Regions from separate parts of the Psychrobacillus sp. FSL K6-2843 genome, predicted to be linked through region 1. Evidence: riboswitches for the same ligand, from Rfam matches in the RefSeq annotation. Region 1 holds a riboswitch; the other holds the start of a gene.

Region 1 (7,850 bases):
AGTAATCACGTTTACGAGGAGCAACAAGTGATACATCAATTTCTTCATAATGAATTATTGGAGCCCCTGTAGCTGGGTCAAACTTAGCCATAGTAGTTTTCATGAATTCTTCGTCATTACGTTCTGGGAAATCAGGTTTGTAATGTGCTCCACGGCTTTCATTACGTTGAAGTGCTCCTAACGTGATAACACGTGCTAAGTATAACATATTTTTCAATTGACGCGTAAATGAGGCACCTTGGTTAGACCAACGTTGCGTATCATCCATGTTAATATTTTCGTATCTTTCCATTAACTCTTGGATTTTCTTATCAGTTTCTTCTAGCTTGTCATTATAACGTACTACTGTTACGTTATCGGTCATCCACTCGCCTAGTTCTTTATGAATTAGGTAAGCGTTTTCTGTACCTTTCATAGCTAGTGTTTGATCCCACTTCTCTTGCTCAAGTTTTACTTCATTTTCATAAATTGAAGCATCCAAGTCTTCTGCATGAGTTGCAAGGCCTTTCATGTATTTAACTGCATTAGGCCCAGCTACGCTTCCGCCAAATACAGCAGAAAGTAATGAGTTAGCTCCTAAACGGTTAGCTCCATGTTGAGAATAGTCACATTCACCAGCAGCGAATAGACCAGGAATGTTAGTCATTTGATCGTAATCTACCCATAATCCACCCATTGAATAGTGAACTGCTGGGAAAATTTTCATAGGAACTTTACGAGGATCGTCCCCAGTAAATTTCTCATAGATTTCAATAATTCCACCAAGTTTAACGTCTAATTCATGTGGGTCCTTATGTGAAAGATCTAGATAAACCATGTTTTCACCATTAATACCTAATTTTTGGTTTACACAAACATCAAAGATTTCACGAGTCGCAATATCACGTGGTACTAGGTTACCATATGCAGGATATTTCTCTTCTAGGAAGTACCATGGTTTGCCGTCTTTGTATGTCCAGATACGTCCACCCTCACCACGAGCTGATTCTGACATCAGACGTAGTTTATCATCTCCAGGGATTGCAGTTGGGTGAATTTGAATGAATTCCCCGTTTGCATAGTAAGCTCCTTGTTGATATACGATACTTGCTGCAGAGCCTGTATTAATAATAGAGTTAGTTGTTTTACCGAAGATGATCCCAGGTCCACCTGTTGCCATGATTACTGCATCTCCACGGAAAGCACGGATTTCAGATGAGTTAAGGTTTTGCGCTTTAATACCGCGACAAGTACCTTCATGGTCTTTTATAATACCCAGGAATTCCCAGCCTTCGTACTTCGTTACTAATCCTTCTACTTCATAACGACGAACTTGCTCATCAAGCGCATAAAGTAATTGTTGACCAGTTGTTGCACCAGCAAATGCTGTACGGTGCATTAAAGTTCCTCCAAAACGACGGAAGTCCAATAAGCCCTCTGGCGTACGGTTGAACATAACACCCATACGGTCAAATAAATGGATGATTCCTGGAGCGGCATCAGCCATTGCCTTAACTGGGGGTTGGTTTGCTAAAAAGTCTCCACCATATACAGTATCATCTAAATGCACTGCAGGTGAATCCCCTTCACCTTTTGTATTTACAGCTCCGTTAATACCGCCTTGAGCACAAACAGAGTGTGAGCGTTTAACAGGAACTAATGAGAATAGATCTACTTGTGTGCCTTCTTCAGCAGCTTTCATTGTTGCCATTAAGCCAGCTAATCCACCGCCGACAACAATAAGTTTACTTTTTGCCATGCTATTTCACTCCTTAAATTTATAGTAGCTTAGGTGTAGAAGGGTCTTATACGAATGCTAAAAGTGCTTGTACACCAACTACAGATAACGCTAAGAAGATTACTAATGTTACATAAGTTGAAATTCTTTGAGATTTTGGTGATTGTGTAATTCCCCAGCTTATAAGGAATGACCAAATACCGTTAGCTAAGTGGAATGTAGCTGAAACTACCCCAACAATATAAAACGCTAACATCCAAGGATTCGATAAGATTTCATTCATCATATTGAAGTTAACTTCTTTTGCACCAATTGCTTTTTGGAAACGTGTTTCAAAAATGTGCCATGCAATAAACACCACTAGGAAAATACCTGTGAATCGTTGTAAAATAAATAACCAGTTTCTTAATGTGCCATATCTATTTGGATTATACTTAACAGTAAATGCAATATAGATACCATAAAATGCATGGAATAATAAAGGAATATAAATTACGAAAATTTCCAGCAATAGCACAAATGGAAGGCTTTCCATAAAATGAGTAGCTTTGTTAAAAGCCTCTTCTCCTCTTGTAGCAAAATGGTTAACTACTAAATGTTGCGTCAAAAATAATCCGACTGGAATAATCCCTAGTAAAGAATGTAATCGACGCATGTAAAATTCGCGATCTTTCGACAAAACAGTAACCCCCCTCAGATTTCCAATTAGCGATGATTAAATTATTGTAATAGAACAATAAATCATCACATGTTCACACCTTCTTGTTACGAATTTATGACATATCCATTGTACTCTCATCATTTTGGAGCGTCAAGGTATGTTTCTTTATTTTATTCATCTTTCAGACACATTTCCCTATAATGATTAGATTAACTTTTCACAAAGTATTCCATCCCCGAGAAAAATTTTATGTTAAAATAGATTCATAGTTTTTTATTTACATTTTCTTTTAGAAAGAAGGGTTGCTACTTGAATGAAAAAGAACATTCACATGTAACTTCCTTTGGATACGAAATAATAAGAGATCACGTGCTTGCTTCTATTCTCGGAAAACATGAAAAAGATATTTTATACTGGGCAGGTAAAGACCTCGCTCGTAAATTTCCTCTCTATTCAATGGAAGAAGCCATCTCTTTCTTCCAAGAAGCTGGTTGGGGAAAGCTTGAATTAGAAAAAACTTCGAAGGATTCTGCTCATTACATATTAGAAACCTTTAATTTGCCTCAAAGTGGGATTAACAGAAGTCATAGACTAGAGGCAGGTTTTCTTGCGGAGCAGCAACAAAAAATTGGCGGCTATGAGACCGAGTGCTATGATGAGCTTGTCAAAAAAACTGGAATGGTCACTTTTCATATAAAATGGGATTTAAAAAGTTCGCGATAAAACAGCATGTATACAAAAAAGAGGATTGTAGGTAAAACGACAATCCTCTTTAAATATAGAATTATCGGCTGATAGCCAATTCAAATTCATTATGCAAGGCATTAGCAGCTTGGATCATATTCCCCTGAGGTACTACTACAGAAACTTTAATCTCTGAGGTGCTTACCATTTTGACAGGTATGTTCTCCTTACTAAGACGGTCAAACATTTGGGCAGCAACACCTGGATTAGATACCATTCCCGATCCTACTATCGATACTTTAGCTAGGCCAACCTCAAAATCAGCAAAAGTAAAACCTAATGTTTTTTTATTTGTTTCTAAAACCTCAATTGCTTCTGAAAGTGATTCCTTTTTGATAGAGAACGAAACTGTTGGCTTAATGCCCTCAACGATTGATTGGACAATAATGTCTACGTCTATATTATTATTAGCGAGTGTAGTGAAAATGGAAGCTAGCGAACCATTAAAAGGCACTTCATACTCTATAGTCAAACGTACTATATCTGATTCAAACGCTACCCCACGTACTACTAAATTATTTTCCACATCTACTTCCTCCTTTAAAATTGTTCCTTCTGTTTCTTCATAGCTTGATCGTACTCTAAGTGGTATTTTATAGTTTTTTGCAAACTCCACTGCTCGGGGGTGCAACACTCCAGCGCCTAAATTGGCTAACTCTAACATCTCATCATATTCCAACTGCTCTAGTTTTCTAGCATCTAATATATAACGAGGATCTGAAGTATAAATGCCATCTACGTCTGTGTAAATATCACATATTTCTGCATCTATCGCAGCTGCAACAGCGACGGCAGTAGTATCTGATCCTCCTCTTCCTAAGGTAGTGATTTCCCCCTCCAAAGAAATCCCTTGAAATCCTGCGACAATTACTACTTGGTTACCATCAAGATATTCATTTATCTTGTTGCCATCTAGTTGACTGATCTTCGCATTTCTATGTACATCGTCTGTTTGGATGCCTGCTTGCCAACCTGTGAGAGATAGGGCTTCCACACCAAGTGAGTTCAATTGTATTGCAAGCAAGGACATCGTCACTTGTTCCCCTGTTGACAACAACATATCCATCTCTCTTTTTACAGGACTATCGGTGATTTTACTTGCCAACAAATTTAAATCATCAGTTGTTTTACCCATTGCAGAAACAACTACTACAATATCGTGGCCTTTTTCTTTTTCATTTTGAATCCTTTTTGCGACATTCGTTATTTTGTCGAGAGTGCCTACAGAAGTTCCGCCAAATTTCATAACAATTTTACTCATTAACCTATCTCCCCTTTTGTCTCTGTCGGGATACAATAAAAAAAGCTTTCCACAAGATTGCGGAAAGCTAACTCTTCTCATACACGGTCAAAAAACAATTGCCCATGTGAGATAGCCCTCCAGAATATATATTCTGACAATCCTGCATCTCTTAAATACAGAACCAACATAGAAAAGGAAAAGCTTTTCTATATTTCGGCGAACAACCCTTTCCTAACCCCTCAATGGATCTTTCATCCTCATGATTAGTACTATTGCAATTCGCACCTCTATCTTCACTGTTTGAATAGTGAATATTAAATTGTTTTAAAGATAACATAAGATTATTCAGAAGACAATAAATTTTTCCGAAAATGAGCAATTAGATTATCTGCTAATTTACTAGGAAGCCCAGATTCGATTAACTCTTCCCTAGATGCAGCTTGCATTCGTTTGACGGAGCCAAAATGCTTGAGTAGTAGTTTTTTTCGCTTTGGTCCGATTCCTTCTATTCCATCTAATGAAGAAGCAATCGTATGCTTCCCTCTTTGTTGACGATGGAATGTGATAGCAAAACGATGGACCTCATCTTGAATCCTTTGTAATAAATAGAATGCCTCGCTAGTCCGCTTCATAGGTATAATCATTAAGGGATCACCATAAAGCAAAGAAGAAGTTTGGTGTTTCGTATCCTTGGCTAGTCCTGCAATAGGTATATCTAAGCCCAATTCATCTTCAATAATTTCGCGAGCAGCCTCTATTTGTCCTTTACCACCATCAATAATGATAAGGTCAGGAAGTGGCAGTCTTTCTTTTAGTACTCTTGTGTATCTTCTTCGAACAACCTCGCGCATCGCTCCATAGTCATCATGCTTGGCTGCTGTTCTAGTTTTATATTTACGATAATCTTTTTTATATGCTCTGCCATCAACAAAAACTACCATGGCTGAAACTGCATCTGTCCCATGGATATGTGAATTATCAAATGCTTCGATTCTGCTTGGCATGCTAATTCCCATCAATTGACCTAATTCCTCTACAGCCCCAACTGTCCGCTCCTCTTGACGTTCGATTAAGTGAAATTTTTCTTTCAATGCAATTGAAGCATTTTTTTGAGCCAGATCTACTAAGTTCTTTTTTGCTCCCTTTTGTGGAATAATGACCTTCATTTGCAGCAGCTCAGACGCCAAATCCAAATCGGTAGTATTTGGGACGAATATTTCCTTTGGCTTGATGTGTTCAGGTTTGGCATAAAACTGGCCTAGAAACGTAAGAAACTCTTCCTCCGGGTCACGATACATCGGGAATAGCGACACATCTCTTTCTATCAGTTTACCTTGGCGCACAAAAAAGACTTGGACGCACATCCACCCTTTGTCTACTGAATATCCGAAAATATCACGGTTCGTGAAATCATTCATCGTCATTTTTTGTTTTTCCATAACTTGATCAATGTGGGCAATTTGATCGCGGTATTCTTTAGCTCGTTCAAACTCAAGCTGTTCCGCTGCAGCATTCATTTTTTCTGTCAGTTCTTTCTTGACCTTACCATGTCCACCATTAAGGAAACTAGAGATTTCGTGAATTATTTCTGTGTATGTTGGTTCATCAATTTCCTTTACACATGGAGCTAAGCACTGACCAATATGATAGTAAAGACAAACTTGACTAGGTAGCTTTTGACACTTTCTTAATGGATATAGTCTATCCAGCAGCTTTTTCGTTTCATGGGCAGAATGGGAGTTTGGATAGGGTCCAAAATATTTCCCTTTGTCCTTTTTTACTTGTCTTGTAATAATTAGCTTTGGGTTCTTTTCCCCTGTAATTTTTATATATGGGTACGTCTTATCGTCCTTAAGCATGATATTGTATTTTGGATCATGCTTTTTGATCAAATGGAGCTCCAAGATCAATGCCTCTAGCTCAGACGATGTAACGATATATTCGAAGTCCACTATCTCTTGTACTAATCTTTGAGTTTTTCCATCATGTGAACCGGTAAAATAAGATCTTACACGATTTTTTAATACTTTTGCTTTTCCTACATATATAATAGTGCCTTGCCGATCCTTCATCAAATAACAGCCCGGTTGATCTGGTAGGATTGCACATTTCTGTTGAATTAGTTCGTTCATCTCATCACCTGTTTAAAAAAACCGGGCGCCTTAGAGGACCCGGTTTTTATTATTATGCGTTTTTCTCAACGAATTGAACTAGTGCTTCTTTTGGTTGGAAACCAACAGCTTTGTCTACTGGCTGACCATCTTTAAATAACACTAATGTTGGGATTGACATGATACCGAATTGACTTGCAGTCGCTTGGTTCTCATCTACGTCAACTTTAACGATTTTAACTTTCTCGCTCATTTCAGCATCCATTTCTTCTAGAACTGGAGCAATCATTTTACATGGTCCGCACCATGTTGCCCAAAAATCTACTAATACTAATCCTTTTTCAACTTCTTGTGAGAAGGTTTGATCTGTTCCATGAACAATTGCCATATATAATTCCTCCTTTATTAACTCTAAATAGATTATAGCAGACAAAAAATGCTTCATCTACAATTTAGCTTACACACGTAAATTTCATTTATTCACACAAAAACTCGGCCCAAAAAGAGCCGAGCATTTTTTATGCATTCACTTTAAGCTTTTTGAATTCTTCTGTTAGCATCGGGATAACTTCAAACAAGTCTCCGACAATTCCATAGTCAGCGACTTTAAAGATATTAGCTTCTGGATCCTTGTTAATCGCCACAATAATTTTAGAGTTAGACATACCTGCTAAATGCTGAATTGCTCCAGAAATACCAGCCGCGATATAAAGGTCAGGAGTTACAACCTTACCAGTTTGGCCGATTTGTAGTGAATAATCACAGTAGTCAGCATCACAAGCTCCACGAGAAGCTCCAACTGCTCCACCTAACACGTTCGCAAGCTCTTTTAATGGTGCAAATCCTTCCTCACTCTTCACTCCACGTCCACCCGCGATAACAACCTTCGCCTCTGATAAGTCTACGCCTTCCGTAGATTTACGTACTACTTCTTTAATGATTGTGCGTAGATTTGTGATGTCAACTGATAGAGAAGAAACGTCACATGATTTGCTATCGTCTTTTACAAGTGGTGCGATGTTGTTTGGACGAATTGTGATGAACTTAATACCTTCTTTAACTTTAACTTTTTCAAAAGCTTTACCAGAATAGATTGGACGAATATATACTGCATCTTCCCCTTCTCCTTCGATAGCTGTTACATCGGAAATTAGACCGATTTGTAATTTACTAGCGATTTTAGGAGATAGATCTTTTCCAAGAGCTGTATGACCAAATACAATTGCTTCGGGGTTTTCTTGATCGATTACGGCCATAAAAGCTTGACCATAGCCATCAGAAGTATATTGTTTCAAGTGTGGATGCTCTACAGTAATCACACGGTCTGCACCGTATTTTCCTAGCTCAGCAGCTAAATCTTGAACTGCATCTCCT
Region 2 (7,850 bases), 310 kb from region 1:
AAGAGATAATTTGCTCCTCAGTAGTATGTATGTCCATCTTCGCTAGCTTCGCTTGTAGCTGCTTTTGAGTCATAGAAGAGTTGTTAGTAACGAAAAAAGGTTCAATCCCATTGTTTTGCAAATAATGTACAAAATCTACAGATTCCTGAATTGGTGTTAGTCCCTTATATACAGTTCCATCTAAATCTAAAAAGTATCCTTTATAGGCGGACATCGGAGTCTTCCGGTAAAAATGCTGAAACTGGCCCAAGCTCATTAATTAAATAATTTTCTACTCTTTCTGGAAACTGTTGTAAATAAGGGAGATTTTTCACTAGAACACTTTCTAATTGCTTATGGTCTACGGAAAAGAAATGTCTCACAAGCTCTTTTCTCATTTCAATAACAGCTTTTAAAGGCGCATCCATCTCAGCTGTAATTACTTTTTCATCAGTCAAAATATCAATTATGTCATCATAGCCACCTGGATCCCTCATGATGAAGCCATCAATCATTGAGTTACCTACATCTATAATGGACTCAATCATATTTTGTCCCACTCGCTCTAATGCAAGTTTCGTTATATTATTTTCATTCCAATCTTTTTTACTATCTATTAAGTCAAGCAATTCTCTCATATGCTTCAATGTCATTGCAATACTTTTACGGTCCACAAAATACATTGTACAGCCTCCTAATTCTTGGTCAGTTGATATATAGTTCTATTCTATAGTACCATAATTCATAGGTAAGGAAGGAGTGTCAAGGGTGGAACGATTTTTCTTGTATGATGACGTCGAAGATACAAAAACAAGATTCGTTGGATTTACTGGAGAAAGCCAGCGATATGATTTAGCAATTGTCCAGAGTTCTCGATTTTTCGGTAAGGTACTTGTGATGGACATTCAATACAATCGATCAGCTATTATTGGGTCGGATGATGTGGAAGAACCTGGCTACTTAGAGCATGTTTTTAATAGATCTGAAGCTGAAGCAACGGAGCTAAGAGATTATCTAAGAGAATTACTGAGCTAAAGTGGAATATTGTATAGATTTTTATAAAAAGAAAAACCTTGAGCAGATCATAATTGATCTTGCTCAAGGTTTTCTTTCTTATCTTTTACTAGTTCGAGTGGGACCGTTTTTGGTGCTACCCCTGTTTTTTTAACAATAAAGTAAGCACACCCAAAGTTACAATACTCGTATAAGTAATCCTTCATAGTGCTAATTTTCGTATCAAATGTTGCTTTATGATTTCGATCCTCGAAAAAGCCCTTTAGACGAAGCTGACCGTAGCCCCAGTCGCCCATTATATAATCATACTTCGTTAAAATCTCACTATAACGCTCTATAAATGCTTCTTCTTTAAAAGCCTCTCGAAAATCCTCAATCACTTCATAAGTGAAACCTTCAGCAATAATCATTCGCTCACCATCCATTAGCTATTTTGAATAGCTAGTAATTCCTCACCTTGCAGTTGTCGTTGCTTCGCTGCTGCATTTACCTGTTCATCCGCATGATAACTACTTCTAACTAGTGGTCCTGCCTCACAATGAGAGAAGCCCTTGCTCATGGCAATTTTACGTAATTCTCCAAACTCAGCTGGTGAATAATATTTTTGTACTTTAAGATGTTTTTTTGTTGGTTGTAAGTATTGGCCAATAGTCATGATATCTACATCGTGAGCACGTAAATCATCCATAACCTCTATAATTTCTTCAAATGTTTCCCCTAGACCTAGCATTAACGAAGACTTCGTAGGAATAGTCGGTTGCATTTCCTTAGCACGTTTTAATAACTCTAAAGATCGGTCATATTGAGCACGCGCTCTAACTCTTGGAGTTAAACGTCGTACTGTTTCAATATTATGATTTAGAATATCCGGCTTAGCATCCATTATATTACGAATGTTTTGCTCAATACCACCCATATCTGAAGGCAATACTTCAATAGTTGTAAAAGGATTTTTTCGACGAATTGCTCGAATTGTCTCTGCAAAGACCTCCGAACCACCATCCTTTAAATCATCACGGGCTACCGCTGTTACAACTACGTGTTTTAGATTCATAATGACAACTGAATCTGCTACTCGCTCTGGTTCTGCTAAGTCTAACTCGTTAGGAAGACCTGTCTTTACAGCACAAAAACGACAAGCTCTTGTACACACAGCTCCTAAAATCATGAATGTCGCAGTACGTCGCGATCCCCAGCATTCATGAATGTTTGGACATCTTGCTTCTTCACAAACTGTATTTAAATTATTTTCACGCATTAATTTTTTTAAGCCTTTATAATCCTCATTGGTATTTAACTTTATTTTTAGCCAGTCAGGCTTGCGTTCATGCTGTTCTTTTGGTGGTTTACACGCTGTCACGATTCCATACCCCATTCCCATTAATCTGACTTTACTGATGTCAATGTACCATATTATTAGAATTCAAACAACCTTCTAAAATCAACGGGCAGAACTATTGAACCACTCTTTTGCTTCTAATCGACCAAAAGGCAAACAACAAAACAATTATAATTATAACTGTTATTAACCCTATCAAGACAGAGCTTGTTAAGCCTAGTACCAAGTAACCTACTGCTGCAATAATTGCGCTAATAATAGCATAGGGCAGCTGAGTCATTACGTGGTCAATTACATTAACACCTGCTCCTGTGGCAGACATAATAGTCGTATCGGAGATTGGTGAGCAATGGTCTCCAAAAACTGCTCCTGCTAAAACAGCAGCTAAGACTGGAAGCAATAATTGAGGCTCAATCGCCATGATGATACTCGCTCCAATAGGAAGTAAGATACCAAAAGAACCCCAAGATGATCCAGTTGCAAAAGCCATAAATGCTGTTAACACAAACATTAATACAGGTATCACACCTACTGGTACATTGTTTTCCGTAACTAAAGTAGCTAAAAATGCTCCAGTTTCTAAAGCTGTGATTAAATAAGACAACGACCAAGCAAACACTAATATCAAAATAGCTGGAAGCATAGATTTAACACCTGTGCATATGGCTTTCCACACGTAAGTCATGTTTGCCTCTGGGTTCGTTTTAAATTGACGCATATATAAAATCATTGCGATTATACTAGCTGTCAGTCCCCCTATAAATAACGAAAGAGGTACATCTGTATGTTCAAAGATTATAAAGATGTCTAAAACTTTTCCTGAAAGGCTATAACCCGTCCAAAACATACTTCCTAAAGTGACAACCACTAAAGAAATAATAGGAAGTAATAAATCAATCACCTTACCATAATTATTTTCCGGGAAATCACCCTCTAAATCTCCAGGATTTGTTTTCTCCGGGTCAAAAAGTACGCCTGTATCCATCGCTCGTCTTTCATGCTTTTTCATCTCAAACAAATCAAAGTCAGTCCAAGCTGTGAAAAAGACCAATGCTAATGTTGCAATTACATAGAAGTTCATCGGTGCCATTAACACAAATGCCTCCAGCGGTGTATAATCAGTCACCGCATGTGTAGCAAAAATTACACCAAGCTGACTGATTAGGAAAGCTCCCCAACTAGAGACTGGAGACACTACACAAACTGGTGCAGAGGTGGAATCGATAAAATAAGCAAGCTTTGCACGAGAAACTTTATGAGAGTCTGTAATAGGTCTTGCGATTTGCCCAACTGCTAATGCATTAAAATAATCATCCACAAAAATGATAATCCCCAAAAAAGCAGTTAAAAGTTTAGATCCTCTTTTTGTTTTGATTCTTTTGATAGCCCAAGCAGCAAATGCTGTGCTACCACCGGAAAGACTAACGAAAGCTGTTACTACTCCTAATAATAATATAAAAGCTAAAATATATATGTTATATACGTTTAACCCACCATCCCAAAAGGAAACTTTAAATGAGTCCCATAACAAAAGAAAAGATTGTACTGGGTTAAAATTCTCCACAAGTAATGCGGCGGAAAGAATCCCCGCTCCCAATGAAAGTAAAACCCTTTTAGTCACTAAAACCATAATAATTGCCAATAACGGTGGCACTAACGAAAAAATAGTATTTTCCAAAACTGTTCCTCCTTAAAAATCGAAAAGCCAACCTATAAATATATATAGGTTGGCTTGATTATGAAATATAAGCTAAATACTTACTTCATTTGTAGCTCCCCATCTATACTGGCGTATAAATGACAGTGTTATTTTTGTTCAAAATAACCCCAACTAAATATCTTATGACTATCAATACTTAGCTTCGGCAAAGCTTCCTTTCATCTACGATCAACGGTGTCAACCTCCTGTAAATTACTCTTAAGCCTCGCAGCCTCTACCTATTCATTATTCATTTCTTTCTATTCTAACAGGGTTTTATAAAAAACGCCTTTTTTTTAATCTTTCGGCAATGGTATTGGCACCTCTACTGATGGAGCAGCAGACCCATCTCCTCCGGTGTAAATATGAGGCACCTGACCCTGTACTAAGCCCATTGCAACAGGGATATTTTGTTCAACTACACTCATCTTACTTGCCAGCGGTACAATGATTTGTACATTTACTTTAATATGAATACTAATTTCTACATAAGCATTATTTATTCCAAACTCTGTTATGGTAGGCACTACATTGGACTGAACATTACCTATTACATGGAAACGAATTGGAATTTTCGGCCCTAAGTTTCCGATTAGAGGTATATTTGTAGCCTGCCCCATCGGCACAAAGAATACTACCCCACCTTGATCTTCCATCGTATGCTTATCATATTCAATATCATCCAAGTAGGGAAGGCTAGAAAGATTACCTTTTTCTGCCTGCTCCAAATGAGATTGCACTAAACTATTTGTATCAGAAAGTACTCGGTTGATAATCTCCGTATTAAACTTAGTCGTCACCATATTTTTACTATCTGAAGGAACTTCTTCAATAATATCGTTTACGTCTAATACATTTGCCGTACGTGAATTAATCGCTTTACTAATTACCATAGAGGCAATCTTATTAGTTTGTACTTCTGCATAATCTAAATAAGTTGGAGTCAGTTGGGCATTTATGTAATAAAACACCCAAGCTACCGACAATAGAAAGCATGTCAAAAAGATAGCTAATTTACGTTGAGTGCTAAAAAATATAAAACGTTTCTTCTTTTTTCGATAAAACAACGAAAAAACCTCCTCATTACTTTTATGTAACAAGAAGGTCTTTTATGCCCTGCACTTATGCTCTTCCTTTATTCCGTACCATTTCACAACGTCTCGAATTGTTTCTGGCATAATATATTGTTTTTTTGCTGTTTTAAAGGAAGGAAAGAAATATCCAAATGTGAACATATCCAAAGTTGCCAGCCGGTAGGTGTCCTGAATAATTAACGGACTTCCCTGTATTAAGATAACACCATCTTCTCTTTCAACTATTTGTTCAAATAATACATTACCTAAGAATTTACCACGAAAGCCTAATCCTTTTACCTCGAGGTGAGGCCATTTATCATTTTTTGATTGCTCAATGATCTCTAGTAAATCTGCTCCACTTAATGTAATGATACAAGGATTAATAGGATGAGGAAGACATTGATGTAAGTCTCCTGCAGTTACAGGTCCCTCCGGTAAATCTTTTAAAAATATACCCGCTGGGAACATTGCACAATCAGCACCTGTATATTCGAGCAACCCTTTCCCAAAAAATTTAGCGAGCTCAGATTCATGAAACCATTCTTTTTCAAGCTTTACTGGATTATTAAATACAGTATGAGAAAGCTGGACTTTTCCTTCATACTCCCAACGCATTTGGAGTTGGCTTGCATATTCAGGTACGGGTAGCTCGTCGGTCGGATATACCTTAGCCTCTTTAGAAACAATCTTCTTGCTAATATGATCAAACTCTAATATTACACGTCCAATATACATACCAAATTTGCCTGTAGCAGCCTGCAAAGTGTTCCCTAACCATTTCCCCTCCTCGAACAAATGATGGGTGTGAGCGCCTAAAATAAGATCCAATGAGGGTATTTGTTCAATCAGAATTTCATCCTGTGATTTTCCCAAATGTGACATACATATTAGAATATCTACTTGTGAGGAAATTTCCTTACACACATTTTTTAATCGTGGTATAGGGTCCTGTACATGCCAACCAAGTTTTTCATAGTAAACGCCATAATCTGCAGTGGCAGCAACAATTCCAATTTTAATGCCAGAGGGGGTTTGATGAATTTTGTAAGGCTTTACCCAATTAGGAATCTCTCCATCCAAGTTAGTAAAATTTGAAACAATTACTTCAAAATTTGCTTCTGTATATAAAGAGTCTAATTCCTCATGACTAAGCGTTATCCCTTCGTTATTACCAATTGTCACATAGTCATACTTTGCCTCGTTTAAAAGCTTTACATTGCCCTTCCCCAGAGTTCCTTCTGTATAAATATTGGAGCGATCCACGTGATCCCCGATATCTAAAATAAGATAGGAATCCTTCTTTTCATGCATCTTTCTTTTATTTGAAAGAAAGTGATGGATTGAAGGCCAATTTTCCAAATGACTGTGCAAGTCATTTGTATGATAAATATAAATCGTCTCTTTCACCCTCTCCACCTCTTTCATATGTTTTAACCATTTTATAATTTTCTTTTAAAATAGCCCATCAATAATGGAGCGGATTCCAAGTAACAGTAACACTATCCGTAAGGCAGTTACTAGTGTTTCCGAGTTCAACTTTTTGTTCAGCTTTGCACCGATCTTAGCACCAATATATGCAGCAGGGATAACGGGTATGGTATATAGCCATGGAACATTTCCTAATGATATATGGGTTGCCGAATTGACAATAGACGATAAAAACACCATAAACATGGAAGTACCCACTGCAACATGTGGAGGAAAAAGAAATAACAAAATCATAGCAGGTACAATCATCGATCCTCCACCGATTCCAAATAACCCTGAGGCAAAGCCAATTACAAACGTTAAGGAAACGGCAAACCAAATCGGAAAACCATATACATATGTATTTTCTCCATCCTCAAACGTCCGCTGCTTACCGTGATTAACAAACCATTGAACTGGCTTCAAATACTTACGAACAAGCAATAGAATAGATAGGACAACGAGTAATATACCAAAGTATAGGTTAAATGATGGGAGGTCTAATCCTTTATTAACCCAAGCACCTAAAATAGTACCCGGAATACTGCCAATAAAAAATATAAATCCACTTCTAAAATCTACTGTTTTAGACTTCATATAGGATAGAGTAGAAGACAGGCCAATAAAGATCATCATGACAACCGAAAGACCCACCACACTTTGTGGTGTAATATTTGGTATCAAATCAAGCGTAGTACCAAGAAAAAGTACTGCGGGCACTAAAATAACGCCGCCTCCTAGCCCTACCAAGGCACCTATCACCCCGGAAAAAAGACCGCTAAGCACTAATAAAAACCACTCCATTTAAAATTCTCCTTCGAAAAGATTTAGTTGCTTTGGAGCAAGTCCGTCAAATTCAATATCTAACATGTGTTGAAAGGATTTAGCATTTTTAGCCGCATGACCGCCTGAATTGTTATTAAATAACACAAGCACCTCCGAAGCCTGCTTTGATAGAGTTTGACATATCTGTTGAATATATTGGAGCTCCTGTTCATTATAATCATATAAATAGCGGACCTCTCTCCACTTTTCATTGTTCCCAGGATTCTTCCATCCGTAAAAGTTTCTGCCGTGAAGACGAACCAATACTTTATCAGAAGTTGCAATCGGAACTACAGGTATACTCCCTTCCCCATTTTGCGGCTCATCACAAACGCTATGATGAAAATTATTTTCCTTCAAAAATTGGATAGTCGACTCCTTATATTCTGGAAGATACCAGGATTGATGGCGAAACTCGATTACCACCTCAAAATCCTTTAGCTCTTCCCGT

What was found. Region 1 has a riboswitch for lysine ahead of MKY94_RS13110 (aspartate kinase). Riboswitches for the same ligand answer to the same signal wherever they lie in the genome.
Region 2: it holds a riboswitch for lysine, as region 1 does, so the genes downstream of both, MKY94_RS14730 (Na+/H+ antiporter NhaC family protein) here and MKY94_RS13110 (aspartate kinase) in region 1, are expected to answer to the same signal.

Annotation. Positions count from the first base shown of each region.
Region 1 is NZ_CP152021.1:2,590,174-2,598,023, forward strand. Features, by position in the region: gene sdhA (succinate dehydrogenase flavoprotein subunit) at 1-1,738, opposite strand, end outside; gene MKY94_RS13100 (succinate dehydrogenase cytochrome b558 subunit) at 1,785-2,396, opposite strand; gene MKY94_RS13105 (YslB family protein) at 2,688-3,101, shown strand; gene MKY94_RS13110 (aspartate kinase) at 3,163-4,383, opposite strand; lysine riboswitch at 4,488-4,663, opposite strand; gene uvrC (excinuclease ABC subunit UvrC) at 4,707-6,497, opposite strand; gene trxA (thioredoxin) at 6,550-6,864, opposite strand; gene MKY94_RS13125 (electron transfer flavoprotein subunit alpha/FixB family protein) at 6,995-7,850, opposite strand, start outside.
Region 2 is NZ_CP152021.1:2,898,963-2,906,812, forward strand. Features, by position in the region: gene MKY94_RS14705 (TIGR01457 family HAD-type hydrolase) at 1-214, opposite strand, end outside; gene MKY94_RS14710 (DUF86 domain-containing protein) at 201-662, opposite strand; gene MKY94_RS14715 (DUF3055 domain-containing protein) at 748-1,014, shown strand; gene MKY94_RS14720 (YutD family protein) at 1,062-1,403, opposite strand; gene lipA (lipoyl synthase) at 1,418-2,353, opposite strand; gene MKY94_RS14730 (Na+/H+ antiporter NhaC family protein) at 2,448-4,010, opposite strand; lysine riboswitch at 4,095-4,277, opposite strand; gene yunB (sporulation protein YunB) at 4,328-5,098, opposite strand; gene MKY94_RS14740 (bifunctional UDP-sugar hydrolase/5'-nucleotidase) at 5,141-6,514, opposite strand; gene MKY94_RS14745 (sulfite exporter TauE/SafE family protein) at 6,560-7,378, opposite strand; gene MKY94_RS14750 (DUF72 domain-containing protein) at 7,379-7,850, opposite strand, start outside.